2 regions of the Agromyces sp. Y182 genome follow, and region 2 is predicted to be linked to the other one. Evidence: predicted binding sites of a transcription regulator. Region 2 holds the regulator's gene; the other holds the start of a gene.
What was found. The regulator LexA, encoded in region 2, represses DNA repair genes until DNA is damaged. The targets are predictions, from matches to a motif close to TCGAACANNTGTTCGA.
Positions count from the first base shown of each region.

Region 1: the regulator LexA is predicted to act here: its motif matches at 3,993-4,008, upstream of AC1C2R_RS10300 (DUF222 domain-containing protein).

Region 1 is NZ_JCAIUF010000001.1:2,212,037-2,223,191, forward strand. Features, by position in the region: gene purL (phosphoribosylformylglycinamidine synthase subunit PurL) at 1-2,133, opposite strand, end outside; gene AC1C2R_RS10300 (DUF222 domain-containing protein) at 2,330-3,961, opposite strand; gene AC1C2R_RS10305 (MFS transporter) at 4,244-5,461, shown strand; partial or broken gene AC1C2R_RS10310 (shikimate 5-dehydrogenase) at 5,696-6,511, opposite strand; gene AC1C2R_RS10315 (DUF3817 domain-containing protein) at 6,689-7,150, opposite strand; gene AC1C2R_RS10320 (adenine phosphoribosyltransferase) at 7,303-7,836, shown strand; gene AC1C2R_RS10325 (hypothetical protein) at 7,949-8,257, shown strand; gene AC1C2R_RS10330 (SDR family oxidoreductase) at 8,292-8,744, opposite strand; gene AC1C2R_RS10335 (winged helix-turn-helix transcriptional regulator) at 8,694-9,008, shown strand; gene AC1C2R_RS10340 (MFS transporter) at 9,090-10,268, opposite strand; gene AC1C2R_RS10345 (ArsR/SmtB family transcription factor) at 10,396-10,776, shown strand; gene AC1C2R_RS10350 (Fur family transcriptional regulator) at 10,884-11,155, shown strand, end outside.
Region 2 is NZ_JCAIUF010000001.1:32,849-44,003, forward strand. Features, by position in the region: gene priA (bifunctional 1-(5-phosphoribosyl)-5-((5-phosphoribosylamino)methylideneamino)imidazole-4-carboxamide isomerase/phosphoribosylanthranilate isomerase PriA) at 1-415, opposite strand, end outside; gene hisH (imidazole glycerol phosphate synthase subunit HisH) at 514-1,152, opposite strand; gene hisB (imidazoleglycerol-phosphate dehydratase HisB) at 1,149-1,763, opposite strand; gene AC1C2R_RS00170 (histidinol-phosphate transaminase) at 1,760-2,851, opposite strand; gene AC1C2R_RS00175 (LysM peptidoglycan-binding domain-containing protein) at 2,937-3,338, opposite strand; gene lexA (transcriptional repressor LexA) at 3,608-4,285, shown strand; gene AC1C2R_RS00185 (alpha/beta fold hydrolase) at 4,335-5,228, opposite strand; gene metE (5-methyltetrahydropteroyltriglutamate--homocysteine S-methyltransferase) at 5,242-7,593, opposite strand; gene AC1C2R_RS00195 (methylenetetrahydrofolate reductase) at 7,590-8,576, opposite strand; gene hflX (GTPase HflX) at 8,902-10,431, opposite strand; gene AC1C2R_RS00205 (class I SAM-dependent methyltransferase) at 10,474-11,088, shown strand; gene dapF (diaminopimelate epimerase) at 11,107-11,155, opposite strand, start outside.

The DNA.
Region 1 (11,155 bases), 2.2 Mb from region 2:
GAACTTCACGTCGTCTTCGCGGGGCACCGTCACGATGACCCGGCCGGCGGACTCGGAGAAGAGCGCGGTCGCGAGGTCGATGCCGGCGTCGCCGGCGACCTCGTCGAGCACCACGCGGGCGCCGAGGCCGAAACGGCCGACGGCTTCGGCGAGGGCGACGGCGAGGCCGCCATCGGAGAGGTCGTGGGCCGAGTCGATGAGCCCCTCGATCGCCGCTGCGTTGAGCAGCTCGGCGAGACGCTTCTCACCGGCGAGGTCGACGGCCGGCGGGCGACCGCCGAGGTGGCCGTGCACGACGCCGGCCCATGCGGAGCCGTCGAGCTCGAGCGCGGTGTCGCCCAACAGGTAGATGTTGTGCCCGTCATCCTGCCAGCCCGACGGGATGCGGCGGGCGACGTCGTCGATCACGCCGAGCACGGCGATCACCGGCGTCGGGTGGATCGGCACGTCGCCGGTCTGGTTGTAGAAGCTCACGTTGCCGCCCGTGACGGGGATGCCGAGCTCGAGGCATCCGTCGGAGAGGCCCTCGACGGTCTCGGAGAACTGCCACATGACCTCGGGGTTCTCGGGGGAGCCGAAGTTCAGGCAGTCGGAGACGGCCGCGGGCACCGCGCCCGAGACGGCGACGTTGCGGTACGCCTCGGCGAGGGCGAGCTTCGCACCCTGGCGCGGGTCGAGCTGCGAGTAACGCCCGTTGGCGTCGGTTGCGATCGAGACGCCGAGGCCGGATTCCTCGTCGACGCGCACCATGCCGGCGTCATCGGGGTAGCTGAGCGCGGTGTTGCCGAGCACGTACTTGTCGTACTGGTTCGTGACCCACGCGGCATCCGCCTGGTTCGCCGAGCCGATGAGCTGCAGGAACTGCGCGCGGATCTCGTCAGGCGTCGCGGGCCGGTCGAGCTTCGCGGCGGTGTCGGCCTGCAGCGCGTCGATCCAGGTGGGGTAGGCGACGGGGCGCTCGTAGACGGGGCCGTCGACGGCGACGGTGCGCGGGTCGACGTTCACGATCTCTTCGCCGTGCCACATGATGCTGAGGCGACCGGTGTCGGTGACCTCGCCGAGCACGCTCGTCTCGACGTCCCATTTCGCGACGACCTCGAGGAAGCCGGCGAGCTTCTCGGGGCGCACGATCGCCATCATGCGCTCTTGACTCTCGCTCATGAGGATCTCTTCGGGCGTGAGGGTGGGGTCGCGCAGCAGCACGTCGTCGAGCACGATCGCCATGCCGCCGTCACCGTTCGACGCGAGCTCGGAGGTCGCGCACGAGATGCCGGCCGCCCCGAGGTCTTGGATGCCCTCGACGAGGTCGCCCGCGAAGAGCTCGAGGCAGCACTCGATGAGCACCTTCTCGGCGAAGGGGTCGCCGACCTGCACCGCGGGGCGCTTGGTCGGGCCGCCCTCGGCGAAGGTGTCGGAGGCGAGGATCGACGCGCCGCCGATGCCGTCGCCGCCCGTGCGTGCGCCGAAGAGCACGACCTTGTTGCCCGCGCCCTTCGCGTTGGCGAGATGCAGGTCTTCGTGGCGCATGACGCCGACCGCGAGGGCGTTGACGAGCGGGTTCGCCTGGTATACCGGGTCGAACCAGGTCTCGCCGCCGATGTTCGGCAGGCCGAGGCAGTTGCCGTAGAAGCTGATGCCCGACACGACGCCGTGCACGACGCGTGCAGTGTCGGGGTGGTCGATCGCGCCGAACCGCAGGGCGTCCATGACCGCGACCGGGCGGGCGCCCATGGAGATGATGTCGCGCACGATGCCGCCGACGCCGGTTGCTGCGCCCTGGAACGGCTCGATGTAGCTCGGGTGGTTGTGGCTCTCGATCTTGAAGGTGACCGCCCAGCCCTCGCCGACGTCGATGACGCCCGCGTTCTCGCCCATGCCCACCATGAGGTTCTTCTTCATCTCGGGCGTGACCTTCTTGCCGAACTGCTTCAGGTAGATCTTGCTCGACTTGTAGGAGCAGTGCTCGCTCCACATGACCGAGTACATCGCGAGCTCGGCGCTCGTGGGGCGGCGGCCGAGGATGTTGCGGATGCGCTCGTACTCGTCGGGCTTCAGGCCCAGCGCGGCGTACGGCTGTTCCTTCTCGGGCGTCACTGCGGCGACCTCGACGGTGTCGAGCACCGGCGTCGCGATGCTCCCTGAGCCTGTCGAAGGGGCAGCGGTGTTGGCGGGGGCTTCAGTGGTCACGAGTGGCGAGCTCCAGAGAACGGCGGCGAGCGGATGCCGCGGGGCGGATGCCTGACCCCAGAAGTCTACCGGCCGTTGCGGTGCGACCGCGGCGCTCGCCGACCGGTGGTTGCGGTGCGACCGCGGCGCCCCAGACCGGGTCTCACGCGACCGCGGTGACCAGTCCGCCGGCGGAGTCTGCTGTGGTGGGAACGGAGGTGGGCACGGGCGCGGGCGAAGGCGTGGGCAACGACCGCTGCCGTTCGACCTGCGACGAATCGTCGGGATGCCGTGCCGGCCCATGGCGAGACAGGAGGTGACGCGCGGCCACGTTGCCCGGTCGTGGCCGCTGCTCGGGGTCGAGGTGTACCGGCGGAACGAACCAGCTGCGCGCATCGCGGATGAAGATGCTCCACCCGTCGTCGTGGACCCGATGATGATGGAAGCTGCACAGCATGATGCCGTTCGCCACGTCGGTGCGGCCACGGTGGCGCTTCCACCACGCGATGTGGTGGGCCTGAGCATGCGATGGGGGCCGGTGGCAACCTGGCCAGGCGCAGCCGCCGTCTCGTTCGACGAGCGCGATCTTCTGGGCAGGGGAGAATCGCCTCGCCGCGCGGCCGAGTTCGAGTGGTTCGCAACCATCGCGCATGAGCAGCGGAGCGACCCCGGCCGACTCGGCGAGTTCGCGCGCGGTGGCGGCGGACACAGGCTGGTCGACACCGTCGATGTTCGCGTGCCCGCGCCCGGTCACGAACGCATCGACGTCGATGCGGGCGACGACGCTCACCCCTCGAAGTGCGGGTGGTGCGGCCGCGCTCGAGAGGGACAGCCTCGCGATGTCGGCCAGCGCGTCGGCGTTCATCTGCCCGATCGTGCGCTCTTCACGGAAGACGGGGTCGGTCGCCTCGACCTCGCCATCGCCATCGCCGGAGTCGGAGTCGGAGCCGTCGCCGGAGTCGGAGCGGACGGCGCCGGCGTCGCGCGCCGTGCGGTCGCCCATCGCCCCGAACGGACGCTTCGCATCTCGCGCGCGGTGCAGCTCGGCACCGACCAGCGCCTCGATCGCGAGCTTGATCGGCGCCCCGTTCGCCGGATCGAACGCGCCCTTCAGGTTGATCATGCCCGCCGCGTCTTGCCAGATGGAGAGACCTCGCCGGGAACGGAGCTCGTCTTCGCGCGGCTTCACGCCGTCGGGATCGAGGTGCGCCTCGAGCTGCTTGATCAAGCGCGTGAGCCCGTCGACGCCGACCGCCGGTGCACGGTCGACGAGGAGCAGTTCAGCGGCGTCGGCCTCGTCGCACGCGACGGTCGGCGGCAATTGGTCGACGAACCGGCGGATGACCTCAGCCGCAGCGACGCCGAGCGTGCCGGCATCGAGCGCGGCAGCCACATGCGGATGCCGCGGGGGCAGTGCCTCGCCGGTGAAAGACGCACGATGGCTCGTCGCCTGACCCACCGCGACGAGCCGTGCAGCATCGGAGTAACGACCGCCGGTCGTCTGTGCGATCAGCCGCTCAGGCGAGGAGAAGCCGTGCTTGCGCGACAGGTCGTCGCCGTCTGCGTCGCCACGCGAGCGCTCGGCGATGCCGGCGGCGCAACGTGCCTGCAGGGCCTCGACGCGGCGCCCGAGCCTGGCCAGCGACTCGGTCGCCCGCATGAGCCCGTCGTCGCTCATGACGCCGATGTCGGCCTCAGGGTCGCGCGAGGCGGCGAGCAGCGCTCCCGCCCACTCCTGCAGCACCGACGCGCAGACCGCTTCGAGTTCGCGGAGTGCTGCGGGGGCTTCGGGCATGCTGCGATTCTAGCGGAAATCAGTCAGAAATTCGAAGAGAACTTCGAATGTGGAGAACTCGAAAGTGTCGCCCCGAACTGCGGACCGAAGCGCGTCGCCCCCGCAACCACGACGCCCGACGCCCGCCCGCCACCCCGCGGCATCCGCTCTGTAGACTGAACGCGGTCGCCGCATTCTCGGCGGCCCTGGGCGCGCACATCAGCGCGCAGTCGACCCGCCGTCGGCCACTCGCGGAGCCCCGCCCCGCCGCGCGCGGGGAACGCCCTTCGCTCAGGTACTCCCATGACGCCGTCAACTCCCGTCGACCGAACCGATACCACGCCCGCCGTCGCGCCGCCGTTCCCGTGGCTCGGCCTCATCGTGCTCGCCGCCGCCGTCTTCCTCTCGGTCACGATCGAGATGATCCCGACGGGCCTGCTGCCCGACATGAGCCGAGAGCTCGAGGTCAGCGAGCCCCTCATCGGCCTGCTCGTCACCGTGTTCGCCGCGACCGTGGTCGTGCTCACGGTGCCGTTGTCGGCCCTGACCAAGCGGATGCCGCGGCGCACCCTCATCGTCATCACGCTCGCCGTGCTCGCGGTCAGTTGCGTGCTCACCGCGTTCGCGCCGAACTACGGCACGGTGCTCGCCACCCGCATCCTCGGCGGCGCCGCCCACGGGCTGTTCTGGTCGGTCGTCGGTGCGTACGCCGGCCACCTCGTACCGAAGGAACAGCTCGCCCGCGCGGTCTCGATCAGCGTCGCGGGCGGTTCGCTCGCGTTCGTGCTCGGCGTGCCGCTCGGCACGGCGCTCGGCCAGGCCTTCGGCTGGCGGCTCGCGTTCGCCGGCATCGGCGTGCTCACACTGCTCGGCGCCCTGCTGGTGTGGCGATTCCTGCCTCCGGTGCGGCACCATGCGGGCGAGACGGATGCCGCGCCGCTCCGTCTGCGCAGTGATGCCACGTTCGTGCCGGTGCTCGTCGTGTGCCTGATCACCGCGGTCACGATGGTCGGTGCGTACACCTTCTACACCTACGTCGCGCCCTTCATCACCGAGGTCATGGGCCTGCCGGCCAGTGCGATCAGCCCGATGCTGCTCGCCTACGGCATCGCGGGCGCGTTCGGCCTCGTGTTCGCGGGAACCGTGCTCGGACGCCGCCCCACCGTCGGTCTCGCCGTCGCGCTCATCGCGACGGGCCTGGGTGTCGCGGGTCTCGCGCTCTTCCCGCAGGTGCCGGGCGTCGGCATCGCGTGCTTCCTCCTGTGGGGCACGGCGTTCGGGGCGCTCCCGCCGATGCTCAACACCCGGCTGCTGCACTCGGCGTCGGCGCGCATTCGCGATGCCGCGGCATCCATCTACACGACGGCCTTCAACACCGGCATCGGCGGCGGGGCGCTGCTCGGCGCGATCCTGTTCGGCGTGATCGGCCTCGGTGGGCTGCCGTGGGTCTTCGTCGCGCTCATCGCGTGCTCGAGCACCGCCCTCATCTGGACCGCACTCGTCAACCGCGTGCGCCGCTGACGAATCGACCGTTGGTCGAATCGACCGTTGGTCGAGTAGCGAGCGAAGCGAGCGTATCGAGACCTGGGGGCGGGGTCTCGATACGCGGGCTCCTTCGTCGCGCGCTACTCGACCGGCGGTGGCGGGCTCCTTCGTCGCGCGCTACTCGACCGGCGGTGGGGGCTCCTTCGTCGCGCGCTACTCGACCGGCGGTTGGGGGCTCCTTCGTCGCGCGCTCCTCGACCGGCGGTGGGGCTACTCGGCGCGTGAGAACGCGGCGGCGCGCTCGATCTGCTCACGCGTGAGCGGCACGCCCGTGTAGCGCTCGAACTGCGCGGCGGCCTGCATCGCGTGCACCTCGGCCCCGCTGATCACGAGCTTGCCGGCGGCCCGCGCGGCGAAGACGAGCGGCGTCTCCGCCGGGAACGCGACGACGTCGAACACCACGGATGCCGCGCCGACATGCTCCGCCGAGAACGAGAGCGCCGAGGCATCCGCCCCCTGCATGCCGAGCGGGGTGACGTTCACGATGACGTCGGCGCCGGGCTCGGGGTCGGTCGGCGTCCACGCGTAGCCCTACTGCCCGGCGAGCGCCGGCCCGAGCGATGCGTTGCGCGCGACGATCACCACGTCGTCGAAGCCCGCGCCGCGGAATGCCGCGACCACGGCCTTCGCCATTCCGCCCGAACCGCGCACGAGCACGCGTTGCGCGGGGTCGAGCTCGTGCTCGGCGATGAGCTGGGCGATCGCCTCGTAATCGGTGTTCGACGCCGTGAGCACGCCATCGTCGTTCACGATCGTGTTGACCGATTCGATCGCCGCGGCCGAGGGTTCGACGACGTCGACGAGGGGTATCACGGCCTCTTTGAAGGGCATCGACACGGAGCATCCGCGAATTCCGAGCGCACGGATGCCGCGCACGGCGCCCTCGAGGTCATCGGTCGTGAACGCCTTGTAGATGAAGTTCAGGCCGAGTTCGTCGTAGAGGAAGTTGTGGAACCGCGTGCCGAGGTTCGACGGCCGGCCCGCGAGCGAGATGCAGACCGCCATGTCCTTGTTGAGGATGGGCATGCTGCAATCTTCCCGCAGCCGCAGCCGCAGCCGCAGCCGCAGCCGCAGCCGCAGCCGCAGCCGCTGGTCGAGTAGCGCGAAGCGCGTATCGAGACCCTGCCGATCGGTCTCGGCACGGCATCGGCGACCACAACAGCGTCGACGTCCGAGAGCGGATGCCGCAGCATCCGCACCTCATCAGGCCTCGCGGCCCCCGGGCGGGCCGATCACGAGCAGGCCCGCGAAGACGACGGCGATGCCGACGACCGCGAGCGAGACGAGCAGCACCGGCCGCGCGAGGAACCAGCGCAACAGGCCGTTGACCCAGGTCGAATCGGCCGGATGGTCAGTCTTCTCGCGGCGCCAGTCGCCCTCGAGGTGACCCGTACGCACGAGCCACAGCTCGAACGGGATGGTCGCGTAGGGCACGATCGCGGTGAGCACCGCGAAGGCGATGCGGCCGAGGTTCCAGCGCTGGTTGACGCCGATGATGACCGAGGCGAGGGCGTACGACAGGAACACGAACCCGTGGATCGAACCGCCGACGAGCACCGCCCACTCGACGCCTGCGGCGTACTTCAGGATCATCGCGACGATCAGGATCGTCCACGTGACGGCCTCGGCGAAGGCCAGGGCTCGGTACAGGCGTTTCGGTGACACGGATGCTCCAGGGTTCGGTTGCTTCCATGGTCTCAGGCTCGGCTGCATGCCCGCATCGACCGAACGATTGATCCGTGGCGTGACCCCTGACGTGACCCGGACGTGAATCGAGTGCCCAGTCGAAGTGCAGGGCGCCGCGGTAGCCTTGCCCGGTGACCGAGCAGTCTGCACGCGAGCTCGTCTCGAGCCTCATCGCGTCGATCCCCGATTTCCCCGAACCCGGCGTGACGTTCCGCGACCTGACCCCGGTGTTCGCGAGCGGCCCGGCGCTGCACGCGCTCGGCACCTCGCTGACCGAGCCGTTCGCCGGCCGATTCGACGACATCGGCGGGGTCGAGGCGCGCGGTTTCCTCATCGCGGGCGCCGCCTCGGCGATCTGCGGTGCTGGCGTGCTCACGATCCGCAAGGCCGGCAAGCTGCCGCGGGCGGTGCTCCGCGAGGACTACGCCCTCGAGTACGGCACCGCTGCGCTCGAGGTGCACGAGGGGGAACTGCCGCCGGGCTCCCGCGTGCTCATCGTCGACGACGTGCTCGCGACCGGCGGCACCGTCGCAGCGGCCGCGCGACTCGTCGAACGGGCCGGCTGGCAGGTCGCGGGCATCTCGGTCGCCCTCGAACTCACCGGCCTCGGCGGCCGCGCCGCGCTCGCGGACCGCTACGAGATCTTCTCGCTCCTGCAGTACTGAGCGGCGGGGATCCGCGCGGATGCCGCGGGCTCCGGGATCACGGAACCGGCATGGTCATCGTGGACATTCCTTGGTAGCGTTTGCCACCGAACGAGGAGGTCCGATGGACTCGATGCCGAAGCGAACCTTGTGGTGGGGCATCGGGCTGTCGGTCGGCGGTGCGCTGCTGATCCTGCTCGCCCCGCCCCTGCTGTACTCGATCGTGTCGGCAGAAGGGGAGGCGGGCCAGACCTTCTTCTCGTTCGTGCAGCTGGTGCTGAACGTCTTCCGACAGCTCGTGCTCCCGCTCGGCACCGCGCTCATCGCGGCATCCATCGTCATGTTCTACATCCGCGGCCGCTCGGCGCCCGTCGCCGTCGACGCAGAGCGCCCGAAGCGCTGGGTGCTCCCCGAACCGCTCGAGCGCCGCACCGATCGCTGAGCCGGCCGGCCCCGCGTCGCTCGCGCGGCGAGTGTCAGCGTCGTCCGCCGTCGAGGCGCAGGGTCTCGCCGGTGAAGAACGTGGCCGACATGATCCAGAGCACCGCGTCGACGATGTCTTGGACGGTTCCTGTAGTGCCGACGAGTGTCCGGGAGGCGGCTGCGGTGAGGAACTCCGTCTTCTGTGCGCCGCGGGCGTCCCAGAGACCTGAGTCGATGATTCCCGGAGAGATCGCGTTCACGCGTACCGGAGCGAGTTCGGCGGCCAGGTGCTGGGCTGCGAACGCGACGGCGCCGTTGGTGGTTCCGGTGGCAGCCACGGACGTCTCGTCGCGCAGGTCGATGCGCAGTGTGCTCTCGTCACGCGGCGCATGTGCGGAAACGGTCACGCGTGCGCCTTCCGCAGCTGCGGCCGCCGCGATGGCAGCGCCCAAGCGATGGGTTCCGCCGATGACGAGGACGGTGTGGTTGGCGAGTCTTTCAGTCATGTCACTCCGAAGGTCCTCGCGGAAACGCTCCGGTCCCTGGAGGAAGACGGCTTGATTTCCCGAACCGTGTTCGACGAGAATCCCCCTCACGTCGAGTACGAACTCACAGAACTCGGCCGCTCGCTCCTGGTGCCACTCCGCGCCGTGAGAAATGGGCCGAAGAACACGTCCCTGCGGTCCTCGCCGCCCGCGCTGCTCTCGGGCCGACCGACGCGAAAGAGTTCCCGCCGCCGGCAACCTCATGAGTACTCGCCGCGTGTCTGACGGCGCACGATCTCGGTGAGCGCGGCAGCGAACGGATGCCTCGAGCTCACGCCCGGCCCGAGGCATCCGCTCGCCGTTCGCTCAGTCGGCGACCGGCGCGAGTTCGGGGGTGCTCGCAGCCGCCGGTTCGGACTCCATGCGCCGCCCGGCGCGACGCGCCCGCACGAGTTGCGCGAGTGTGGCGAGCAGCGCCAGGACGAGCGGAACTGCGGCCACCACGACGAGCCACTGCACGGGCGCGACGCTCATCGTCACTGAACCGACGAGCCCGCCGAGGGCCGTGCCCGCGTAGATCGCCGAGCTGTTCAGGGCGAACACCGGGGCGGGGTTGTCGGGGTCGAGTCGGCCGAGCTCGTACTGCTGCGCGGGGATGATGATGTTGCCGAAGGCCCCCCACGGCACCACGAGCACGAGCACCCACCAGAAGTTCGTCGTGACGCCGAGCACCAGGGTTCCGATCGTGATCACGACGAGCGAGACAGCGGTGATGCGGAAGCCGCCGAACCGGTCGATGTAGCGCCCGCCGAACAGCAGCGATGCGATGCCGGCGACGCCGAACGCGGACAGCACGATGGCGAGGGCCGAGGAATCGAGCCCCGCGGTGCCGAGCAGCAGCGGCGCGAAGTAGATCGAGACCGCGAAGAACCCGGTGGTCACGAGGGCGGTGGTGCCGGCGACCGCGAGCACGGCCGGCCGGCGGAGCGGCGCCAGCTGGGCGGCGAATCCGGGATTGGTGGGCCTCGGCGCCTTCGGAACGAAGAGGATGCCGACGATCGCGAGCACTCCGAGCCCGGCGACCAGGAGGAGGGCGGCGCGGTAGCCCCACGCGTGGCCGACGACGGTGCCGATCGGAACGCCGAGCGCGCTCGCCGCGGTGATGCCGAGCAGCACGGTCGTGATCGCTCGGCCCCGCCGCTCGGGCGGCACCATGCCGACGGCGACCGCGGAAGCCTGCGGGGTGAATGCGGCCGAGCCGAAGCCGACGATCGCGCGTGTGATGAGGAAGGTCGTGATGTCTTGCGCCGCGACCGAGGCGAGGGTTCCGAGTACGAGGCCGATGAGTGAGATGACCATGATCGTGCGTCGTTCGAAGCGTGCAAGCAGCACCGGCAGCAGCGGGGCGCTGACGGCGTACGCGAGCGCGAAGACGGTGACGCTGAGGCCCGCGATCGCGGGCGTGGTGTCGAGGCTCTCGGCGACCAACGGCAGGATGCCCGTCATGATGAGTGCGTTCGTACCTGTGGCGAAGGTGCCGAACATCAGGAGTAGCAGAGGGAGATTCACGTGGTCCTCACGTCGGAGTTCAAGTCGTATTTCAAAAGTTCTTGAAGTAGTGAATCACAGGTACACTGGTGGCAGCAAGAGTCGACCCCGAGGAATTTCCACGATGCGCACACTCGCCCACCCGGCCTCCGCCGACATCCGTCTCGACGACGTGCTGTTCGCCCTCAGCGACCCGAACCGCCGCGCGATCCTCACACTGCTCGCCCGTGACGGCGACAGCCTCAGCGGCACCTGCGCCGTCGCGGCCGGCGCCGAGCCGTCAGCCGCGTCGCACCACCTCAAGGTGCTGCGCGAAGCCGGCGTCACGAGCACGGCCGTCGCCGGCACCGCGCGCATCGTCTCGTTGCGTCGCGAGGAACTGGACTCGCGATTCCCCGGGCTCATCGACAGCATTCTGAACGCAACCACCGACACTCGCTCGGCGCTCGACGAGGCCGCCGAGATGATCGGCCTCACCGGCGAGCCCGAGTCGCGGTCGCACTGACCGGCGAGCGGATGTCGCGGCGCCGATGTCCGCCCGGAGGAGGGGCCCGCCACGCCCGGCGATCAGGTTTGTTTTGACAGAATCAAAATAACCGATACGGTCGAGTCATGACCTCGAACCCCACCGAAGCACGCGACCGGGCGGCCGCCCGGCTCCGCGGCGCCGGGCTCAAGGTCACCGAATCACGACTCGCGGTCTTCGACGCGTTCCGCCCGGGCGAGCATCTCGACGCCGACGGCGTGCACGCCCGTGCCGCCGTGAAGCTGCAGAGCACCTCTCGGCAGGCCGTCTACGGAGTGCTCGGTGCGCTGACCGAAGCGGGGCTGCTGCGCAAGATCGAGCCGGCCGGCTCGTCGGCCCTCTACGAGACCCGCACGGG
Region 2 (11,155 bases):
GCACGTCGAGCCCGATCGCGATCGCCTCGCCGTACTGAGCGATGACGGACGCCGCCCACTCGGGGTTCTCGAGCGCTGCCGTACCGAGGTTGATGCGCTTGGCGCCGATCTCGAGGGCATGCTCGAGCGACTCGTCGTCGCGGATGCCACCGGAGAGTTCGACGTTCACGCCACGCACCTGGCGGATGGCCTTCTTCAGCACGCCCGCGTTCGAGCCGCGACCGAACGCCGCGTCGAGGTCGACGAGGTGGATCCACTCGGCCCCCTGATCGGCCCAATCGACGGCCGCGTCGACGGGGTCGCCGTAGCTGGTCTCGGTGCCGGCCTCACCCTGCGTCAGGCGCACCGCCTTGCCACCGGCCACATCGACGGCCGGAAGCAAAACCAGGCGGGGGGTCTTGTTGAATTCACTCATTCACTGTCCTAGAGATCGCGGTCGCGCCTGCGAATCGGCACAGTCACAGCATCCTAGTCCGACCACGTCGCGGCGACGTGCACGTGACGCCGATGGGCTCAGTCGAGCGTGCCGAGCCAGTTGGCGAGCAAGCGGATGCCGGGCCCCGACGACTTCTCGGGATGGAACTGGGTCGCCGACAGCGGTCCGTTCTCGACGGCCGCGAGGAACCGACCGCCGTGCTCGGCCCACGTGAGCGCGGGCTTCGGGAACGGCGGCTGCACGTCGAGCAGCCACTGCTGCGCTGCGAACGAGTGCACGAAGTAGAAGCGCTCGTCTTCGATGCCCGCGAAGAGCGCGGAGCCCTCACCCGCTTCGACCGTGTTCCAACCCATGTGCGGCAGTACCGCGGCAGGCAACTCGGTGACGATGCCGGGCCATTCGCCGAGTCCTTCGGTGTCGACGCCACGCTCGACGCCCCGCTCGAACAGCACCTGCATGCCCACGCAGATGCCGAGCACCGGCCGGCCGCCGGCAAGTCGCCGATCGATGATCTCTTCACCGCGAACCGCGTGCAGTTGCTGCATGACCGCCTTGAACGCACCGACACCCGGCACGACGAGACCATCGGCCTCGAGTGCTGCGGCCCGGTCGGCGGTGACGGTGACTTCTGCGCCGGAACGCTCGAGCGCCTTCGCGGCAGAGTGCACGTTGCCCGAGCCGTAGTCGAGCACGACGACGCGCCGGGTGCGGCTCACAAAGCGCCCTTCGTCGACGGAACGCCGGACACGAGCGGGTCGAACGACTTCGCCTGACGGAATGCCCGCGCGAACGCTTTGAATTCGGCTTCGGCGACGTGATGCGGGTCGCGGCCGCCGAGCACGGTAACGTGCACGGTCAGGCCCGCGTTGAACGCGATGGCCTCGAAGACGTGCCGCACCATCGAGCCGGTGAAGTGCCCGCCGATGAGGTGGTACTCGAACCCGGTGGGCTCTCCGGTGTGCACGAGGAACGGACGCCCCGAGATGTCGACGACCGCCTGTGCGAGCGCCTCATCGAGCGGCACGAGGGCATCGCCGTACCGCGAGATGCCGCGCTTGTCGCCGAGCGCCTGCTTGATGGCCTGCCCCAGCACGATGCCGACGTCTTCGACCGTGTGGTGCACGTCGATCTCGATATCGCCGCGTGCCCGCACGGTGAGGTCGGTGAGCGAGTGCTTCGCGAACGCCGTGAGCAGGTGGTCGTAGAACGGCACGCTCGTCTCGATGTCGCTCACGCCTGTGCCGTCGAGATCGATCGAGAGGTCGATGCTCGATTCACTCGTCTCGCGCTGGACCCGGGCGGTGCGCGGCGGTCTCGTTGCGGTCATGAGTCAATCCTATTCGGGGCCGAAACGGCGATCGCTTCGAGGAAGGCGGTGGTCTCGGCCTCAGTGCCGGCCGTGACGCGCAAGTGACCGGGGATGCCGATCTCGCGGATCAGGATGCCGCGCGCGAGCAACTGATCGAAGACCGCATGCGGGTCGTCGATCCCGCCGAAGAGCACGAAGTTCGAGCCGCTGCGATATGGGTGGAACCCGAGTCGAAGGAGCTCGACCGAGATGCGCTCGCGCTGGGTGCGTATCTCATCGACCATCGCGAGCATCTCGGTCGAGTGCGCCAGGGCGCCGAGCGCAGCCGCCTGAGTGAGCGCGGAGAGGTGGTACGGCAGTCGCACGAGCCGAAGTGCGTCGATGGCGGCCGGATCACCGGCGAGGTAGCCGACGCGGGCGCCGGCGAACGCGAACGCCTTGCTCATCGTGCGCGACACGAGCAGCCGGGGCCGCCCCGGCAGCAGCGTGAGCGCACTCGGGGTTCCGGGGTCGGCGAACTCGAAGTAGGCCTCATCGACGACGACGATGCCGCGCGCCGCGTCGACGACCGCCTCGATCGTCTCGAGTGAGAGCGGCGTACCCGTCGGGTTGTTCGGCGCGCAGAGCAGCACGATGTCGGGATCGTGCTCTCGCACCGCCGACACGGCCGTTTCGGGACTGAGTTCGAACTCGTCATCACGACCGGCGGTGAGCCACTCGGTGCCGGTGCCGGAGGCCAGCAGGCCGTACATCGAATACGTCGGCGCAAAGCCCAGCACGGTGCGGCCCGGCCCGCCGTAGGCCTGGAGGATGTGCTGGAGCACTTCGTTCGAACCGTTCGCAGCCCAGATCTGCGCCGGCTCGAGGCCATGGCGCAGATAGCGGGCGAATGCACGCCGCAGCTCGGTGAACTCTCGATCGGGATAGCGATTGAGCGTGAGAATGGCGGCGGCGACACGGGCGACGACATCGTGTGCGACGTCTTCGGGAATCGGATGCGTGTTCTCGTTGACATTGAGCGCGACCGGAACTGCCTGCTGCGGAGCCCCGTACGGCGTGCGACCACGAAGGTCATCGCGGATGGGGAGGTCTTCGAGACTCGTCACCCTTCAATGCTAACGATGCGCACCGAGGTCATTCGGACGCGCCGTCATCGACCGGCGGAACCCCGACGCTTCAGACGGTCACGGGTCACGGAGCGGCGGGAAGCGCAAGGCGCTGACCGGGTTCGACCACCGCGTCATCGAGCCCGTTGAGCCGCATGATTTCGGCGATGATCTCTCGCACATCGGCCCCGGGGTCGATCGACTCGGCGATCTCCCAGAGCGAGTCGCCTTGCCCGACCGTCGTGTATTCGAACGACGCAGCCTCGAACGAGACGCCAGTGGATTCGACGTCGGCCGCGGCGCCGCCCGCGCCGATCACCGCAACGAATGCCCACACGACGAGCGGAACTGCGCCGAGCGACGTGAACACGATGCGGCCCCGTCGCGTCAGTCGGAGCCGCGTGCGCGCGGGAACAACCGACGCCGCCTCCTCTCGCTGAAGGGCACTTGGGGGCTGGAAGCCGGGCGTTGCGATCGCTGCACTCATGTCACACCTCCTGTAGGAGTCGCATCCGGCTCTCGGCCGGGAGAACCGGATGCGAAACTCTGTTCCGAACATACATTCGAATGACGAACAACGCAAGGGAAGACGCGGGGAATTCTGTCGAGCGGATTCCGCGACACACTCGAACAAATGTTTGCCGAGCGCGCGCGAGGCGGATACAGTTTCGAATATCTGGAAGAGAGTCGACCAGAGACCACCGACATCCGGCCGCGAGGCGGCCGCTACGAGGGGCGAAGACGTTGAGCACCGACATCGACGACGTGCAGGCGGCCGGCAGGCCACGCCGCCGAAAGAGCTTGAGCGCCAAGCAGATCTCGATCCTCGAGATGATCCAGCGCTCGGTCTCCAGCCGCGGCTACCCGCCGAGCATGCGCGAGATCGGCGACGACGTCGGGCTCTCCTCGCTCTCGAGTGTCACGCACCAACTGAACCAGCTCGAGCTCGCCGGGTACCTCCGGCGCGACCCCAACCGCCCTCGAGCACTCGAGGTGCTCATCGAGCTGCCGGGCGTCACCGAGCGACCCGTCACCTCTTCCGACCCGATCCCGGTCGGCGACGCGGCGATGGTGCCGCTGGTCGGCCGCATCGCCGCGGGTGTGCCGATCACGGCCGAACAGCAGATCGACGAGGTGTTCCCGCTCCCCCGTCAACTGGTCGGCAAAGGCGAGCTGTTCATGTTGAAGGTCGTGGGCGACTCCATGATCGACGCCGCGATCTGCGACGGCGATTGGGTAGTGGTGCGCTCGCAGCGCACCGCAGAGAACGGTGAGATCGTCGCGGCGATGCTCGACGGCGAGGCCACCGTGAAGGTGTTCCGCCAGCGCGACGGCCACACCTGGCTGCTGCCGCGGAACAGCGCGTTCGAGCCCATCGTCGGCGACCATGCCGAAGTGCTCGGCAAGATCGTCGCGGTGCTCCGAGCAGTCTGACCGGGCAACCCCACCGGTCAGTCATGGAGCGGCCGGCGACGGCCGGTCGCTACGCCGCGGTCCGGACTCCGGCGAGACCGCTTCCGACCGTGGCAGGCGCCAGCGCGTTGAACCAGTCGAACACCGCATCCATGAACCCGGCGTGATCGTCACGAAACACGGTGTGGCCCGTTCCGCGCAGGGTCGCCACGGTCATGCCCTGTCCGCGAAGCTGCCGGGCGACCTTCGCCGTGATGAGCAGGCTCTTCTCCGCCAGGAGCACCAGAGTGGGGGCGACGAGGCGCACGGGCGGCACCAGCGGTCGCGTATCGGTGAAACCGAGGATGGTGCGCTTGTCCCAGTCTCGAAGCGTCGCGAGCTCGATCTCGACGTCGACCGCACTCCACTTCGGATTCATGCGCACCAGCGCCGACCGGCGCGGCCTCGGTGCTATCGCGAAGAATGCCTTGAACGCCCACCCCTTCACGCCCTTCGGGAAGGAGAAGGCCGGGTCGATGTAGATCGCCGCGCGAGGCGCGAGCCGATCTGCGACGAGGCTCGCCACCAGCCCGCCGAGCGAGTGGCCCATGACGAGATCGGGAGGGCCGTCGAGCACCGGCGTGAGCGTCTCGACGACGTCGCTCGCCCATGCGGCGGGCGAGTAGTGCACGGCACGCGGACTGCGTCCATGACCTGTCAGGTCGACGGCGAGCACCCGGAACCCCTGCGCCTCGAGCTCGGCAGTCACTCGGTGCCACGCGCGGGAATCGGACATGATGCCGTGGATGAGGACCGCGGTTCGCGAACCCCGGCCGGATTCGTGGACCGCAAGTTGCATACGACCAAAGTACGCGCTGCGCCTGTGCGTCGCCTCGACACCAGCCGAGCGTCGGCCGAACACCAGCTGAGTCCCAGCCCTGCGTCGGCCGAACGTCAGCCGAGCGGATGTCGCGAGCCGCGGCATCCGCTCGCCCGTGCTACCCGGCGAGTACCGAGGCGGCGCGACCGGCCCGCACCGCACGGGTCGCCTCGACGATGTGCCGCAGCGACTCGACGGTCTCGTCGTAGCCGCGCGTCTTCAGACCGCAGTCGGGATTGACCCAGAGCCGGGTGGCGGGGATCGCGCCGGCTGCGCGTTCGAGGAGCGCCTGCACCTCGTCGACGCTCGGCACTCGTGGCGAGTGGATGTCGTAGACGCCCGGGCCGATGCCGTGGTCGAAGCCGCTCGTCTCGAGGTCGTCGACGACCTCCATACGGCTGCGGGCCGCTTCGATCGAAGTGACGTCGGCGTCGAGGTTCTTGATCGCATCGATCACGACGCCGAACTCCGAATAGCAGAGGTGCGTGTGCACCTGCGTCGCCGGGGCCGCACCGCCGGTCGAGAGGCGGAAGGCACCGACCGACCACCCGAGGTAGGCGGGCTGGTCGGCGCGCTTCAGCGGCAGCAGCTCTCGGAGTGCGGGCTCGTCGACCTGGATGACCCGGATACCGGCTGCCTCGAGATCGGCGATCTCGTCGCGCAGGGCGAGCGCAACCTGTCGCGCCGTGTCGCCGAGCGGCTGGTCGTCGCGCACGAACGACCAGGCGAGGATCGTGACGGGGCCGGTCAACATGCCCTTCATGGGCTGCTCGGTCAGCGACTGGGCGTACGCGGACCATTCGACCGTCATCGGCGCCGGCCGCGAGACATCACCCCAGAGGATCGAGGGACGCGTGCAGCGCGAGCCGTACGACTGCACCCAACCGTGCTTGGTGACCGCGAACCCGTCGAGCAGTTCGGCGAAGTACTGCACCATGTCGTTGCGCTCGGGTTCGCCGTGCACGAGCACGTCGAGCCCGAGGTCTTCCTGCAACCGCACGACGCGCTCGATCTCCTCGCGCATGAGCGAGGTGTACTCCTCACCCGTGAGCGTGCCGCCCACCAGGCCGGCGCGGGCGCGACGGATCTCGCCGGTCTGCGGGAACGACCCGATCGTCGTCGTCGGCAGCTCGGGCAGGCCGAGGGACGCCTGCGCCACAACACGCTCGTCGTAGCTCGCGCGAGCGAAGTCACTCTCAGTGAGCGACGCGAGGCGGTCGCGTACGACCGGCACGCGCACACCCGGCGCACCGCCGCGATCGGCGAGGGCAGCGGATGCCGCGGCGAGCTCGCCCTCGATCGCGGCGCGCCCGTTCGCAAGTCCGCGACCGAGCGCGGCCACCTGGCCGACCTTCTGGTCGGCGAACGCGAGCCAGCCGACGAGTCGTGCATCGAGCGCATCCTCGTCGTCGACGTCGTGCGGCACGTGCAGCAACGAGGTGGAGGTGGAGACGGCGACGGTCGCGGTGAGGCGCTGAGCGGCCTCGAGCTGTTCGAATGCGGCGGCGAGGTCCCCGCGCCAGATGTTGTGCCCGTCGATGACGCCCGCGACCACCGTCTTCGCCGCGAGCGACTCGGCCGTCGCCGGGTCGAGCGACGCGGGCAGTACGCCGCGCACGAGGTCGAGGCCGATCGCCTCCACCGGGGTGGCTGCGAGGGCGGACAGCGCGTCGTCGAGCGAGCCGTATGGTGCGGCGACGAAGATCGCCGGGCGGCGTTCGAGGGAGCCCAGCGCGTCGTAGGCCGCAGCGACGGATTCGAGCACCCGGTCGCGTGCGACATCGATGCTCTCGCTCACGAGGGCGGGCTCGTCGAGTTGCACCCATTCGGCACCTGCTTCGGCGAGCTCCTCGAGCAGCGCCGCGTAGACGGGCACGAGGTCGGCGAGCCGGTCGATCGGCTGGAAGCTCTCGGGAGCCCCGTCGGCCGCCTTCGCGAGCAGCAGGAACGTGACGGGGCCGACGATCACGGGCCGGGTCACGAAGCCGGCGGCCTTCGCCTCGGCGAATTCGGCGAGGATCCGCTCGGCGTGCAGGGAGAAGTCGGTGTCGGGGGCGATCTCGGGGACGAGGTAGTGATAGTTCGAGTCGAACCACTTGGTCATCTCGAGCGGAGCGTCGTCGCCGACACCGCGGGCGATCGTGAAGTACCCCGCGAGGTCGATACCCCCATGCTCATCGGCGAGCCTCGCGAAACGTGGTGGGACCGCACCGACGGCCACGGCGGTATCGAGCACCTGGTCGTAGAACGAGAAGGTCTCGGGAATCGCCGAATCCGTGCGGGCCAGGCCGAGGGAGGCGAGGCGCTCACGTGTCGCGGCTCGCAGTTCGGCGGCCGTCTGCTCGAGTTCGTCGGCGGAGATCGAACCGGCCCAGAACGCCTCCACGGCTCGCTTCAGTTCGCGTCGGCGCCCGATGCGCGGATATCCCAGGATCGTGGCGATCGGGAAGGCGGGGGCATGGGTGGTCATCGTGCGGTGTTCCTTTCGTCGGCGAGCCGCTCGGCTCGCAGCCCGAGCCGGTCGACGACGTCGAGTACGGCCTCATGGCGGTTGAAGGTATAGAGGTGCAGGCCGGGGACGCCACCCGCGATCACGTCGGCGGAGAGCCGGGTGGCGAAGGCGATGCCGAGCTCTGCCTGCGCCGCGGCATCCGGCTCGATCTCGAGGTTGATCGCCAGCTCGGCGGGCGGTTCGACAGCGGTCAACTCGGTCAGGCGGGCCAGGCGAGCGGGCGTCGTGACGGGCATGATGCCCGGCAGGATGGGGATCGTCACGCCGCCCGCACGGGCACGCTGAACGAAGCCGAGGTAGTCGTCGGCACGCCAGAACAGCTGCGTGATCGCGAGGTTCGCACCCGCGATCTCTTTCGCGAGCAGGGTATCGACGTCTTGCCCGACGTCGCGCGATCGCGGATGTCCGCTGGGGAACGCCGCAACCGCGACACGTTCGGGGCGAGGCCGTTCCCTGATACGAGATGCCCCTGGATTTCCGGGCACGCCGATCTGGCCGAACGGCTCCCGTTCCTCCTGTACCCGGTGGATGAGTTGCACGAGCTCAGCGGCGCTGCCGAGGTCACCGATGCCGGCATCGGGGTCGGCATCGGTCGGCGGGTCGCCGCGCAGCGCCAGGAAGCTCGTGATGCCCGCATCGAGGAACTCTCGCACGAGCCGGTTGGCCTCGGCGTGGGAGGAGCTCACGCACGTGAGGTGGGCCATCGCTTCGACATGCGTATGCTCGAGCATGTATCGCAGCACCGTGAGGGACCGCGCGCGGGAACTGCCGCCGGCGCCGAAAGTCACCGAGATGAACGCCGGATCGACCTCGGCGAGCCGATCGATGGTACGACCGAGGGCCAGCGCCGCGGCATCGGTGCGCGGCGGGTAGAGCTCGAAGGAGATCGGCAGCCTGGGCCGACAGTCGTCGCCCGATGCATCGGATGAGGTCGGTGACATGGTGCTCCTGCTGGCGAGCGGCAACGGGGCGAACACGGCAGGCCGCGCTCCCCCGGCCGGAACGGCGGGTAGGTCTCGCGGGCGGGTGCCGGGCTCGGCGGTCGCTCCGTGTGGTCGGCTTCGGGCCGATCACAGATCGATCAAGAGCGACGATACGCCTCATCGGCCGTCGGCGAACGTCTGTGACGCGAGGTGACACGAGGTCGCGGCATCCCTCGAGCCAGAGAGTCATGGATGCCTCGGCGCTCGCGCCTCCGCGACGACCGCGCCGATCAGTCTCGGGCTGCTCCTGCGGCGCGCACTGGTCGGCAGCGCCGCCGGTCGTTCACGCCCGGACGGACGCCGCCGCGAACTCCTCGAGCTGGCCCGCGAGTTCGGGCGAAGCAAGCGCGCGAACGCGGGTGCCGTCTTCGGCATACTCGATCGACAGCACTCGCCCGGTCTCGTGGAGCGTTGAGACGACATCGCCCCGGTCGTACGGTACGAGCAGGTCGATCTCGACGGCGGGGTCGGGCAGCATGCGCGCGATCGCCTCGAGCACCTCGGGGATGCCCTCGCCCGTGCGTGCCGAGGCGAAGATCGCGCCCGGTTCGAGCCCGCGCAGCACGAGACGGTCTTCAGGCGTCACGAGGTCGGCCTTGTTGAAGACGATGAGCTCGGGGATGTCGCGTGCCCCGACCTCGCCGATGACGTCGCGCACTGTCGCGATCTGCCCGGCGGGGTCTGGGTGGGCGGCGTCGACGACGTGCACGATGAGGTCGGAATCGGCGACCTCCTCGAGAGTCGACCGGAAGGCCTCCACGAGCTGGTGCGGCAGATTGCGCACGAAGCCGACCGTATCGGCGATCGTGTAGACGCGCCCGTCGGCCGTCGTGTTGCGGCGCACCGTCGCATCGAGGGTCGCGAAGAGGGCGTTCTCGACGAGCACCCCGGCGCCCGTGATGCGGTTCAGGAGGCTCGACTTGCCGGCGTTCGTGTAACCCGCGATCGCAACGGACGGCACTGCGTTGCGCTTGCGGTTGGCGCGTTTGGCTTCACGCGCGGGCTTCATGCCGACGATCTGCTTGCGCAGCTTCGCCATGCGCGAGTGGATGCGGCGCCGGTCGAGCTCGATCTTCGTCTCACCGGGGCCACGGGAGCCCATGCCCGCACCGGTGCCGCCGACCTGGCCGCCGGCCTGTCGGGACATCGACTCACCCCAGCCGCGAAGCCTGGGAAGCAGGTACTCGAGTTGGGCGAGTTCGACCTGCGCCCTGCCTTCACGGCTCTTCGCGTGCTGGCTGAAGATATCGAGGATCACGGCGGTTCGGTCGATGACCTTGACCTTGACCGCGTCTTCGAGCGCGCGACGCTGGCTGGGCGCGAGTTCGGTGTCGGCGACGACCGTGTCGGCACCGAGGGAGGAGACGATGTGCCGCAGCTCTTCGACCTTGCCACGGCCGAGGTAGGTGCTCGGGTCGGGATGCGGTCTGCGCTGCAGCACTCCGTCGAGCACTCGGGCGCCTGCGGTCTCAGCGAGGGCGGCGAGCTCCCGCATGGAGTTCTCGGCCTCGTCTTGGGAGCCCTGCGAGTACACACCGATGAGTACGACGTTCTCGAGGCGAAGCTGTCGGTACTCGACCTCGGTGACGTCTTCAAGTTCGGTGGAGAGCCCTCCCACCCGCCGGAGGCCCGCTCGCGCCTCGCGGTCGTACTGCTCGCCGTCGGTGTCGGAGTCGGCGCCGAAGGCCGCTTCGGGCGCCATGAGCGCCGCTGCGGCATCGGAACCGAAGCGCGACACTCCGGCCTTGGTCTCAGCGCCACGGAGCACCCGCTCGACGGCATCGTCTGCGGAGTTCTGTTCGGCGTCATTCATCGTGTTAACCCTAGTTCCCGTCGCTGCGATAGGTTCCCCTGTATGGCCCCCGACCACTATTTCTCCTCTCGTCCGGGCGGCGAGGCCACTCTCCGCACCATCACCGCCACCATCGCGGGGCGCGAACTCTCGCTCTCCACCGCCGGCGGCGTGTTCAGCCCCGAGCATCTCGACACCGGCACCCGCATCCTTCTCGACCGTGCCCCCGCACCTCCAGCGACGGGCGACCTGCTCGATCTCGGCTGCGGGTGGGGTGCGATCGCGATCTCACTTGCGCTGCGATCTCCGGACGCCACCGTGTGGGCCGTCGACGTGAACGAGCGAGCTCTCGACCTCGTGCGTCGCAACACTGGTCGTCTCGGCATCACCAATGTCAACGCGGCGCTGCCTGGCGATGTTCCCGCGGACGTTCGATTCGCCGGCATCTGGTCGAATCCGCCGATCCGTGTCGGCAAAGCCGAATTGCACGCGATCCTCACGCAGTGGCTGCCCCTCCTCCAAGACGACGCGAGTGCGTGGCTCGTCGTGGCCAAGCATCTCGGCGCCGAGTCGCTGCAACGCTGGATCGCCGAAGAGCTCGGCCTCGAGGTCGACCGCGCGGCGCAAGACAAGGGATTCCGTGTACTCGAGGTACGCCACGCTGCAACCGCTCAGTGATGCATTCGTACGAACACGTCAGGCGAGGCTGAGTACTCCGTCGAAGACGAGCTCGGCGGGCCCTGAC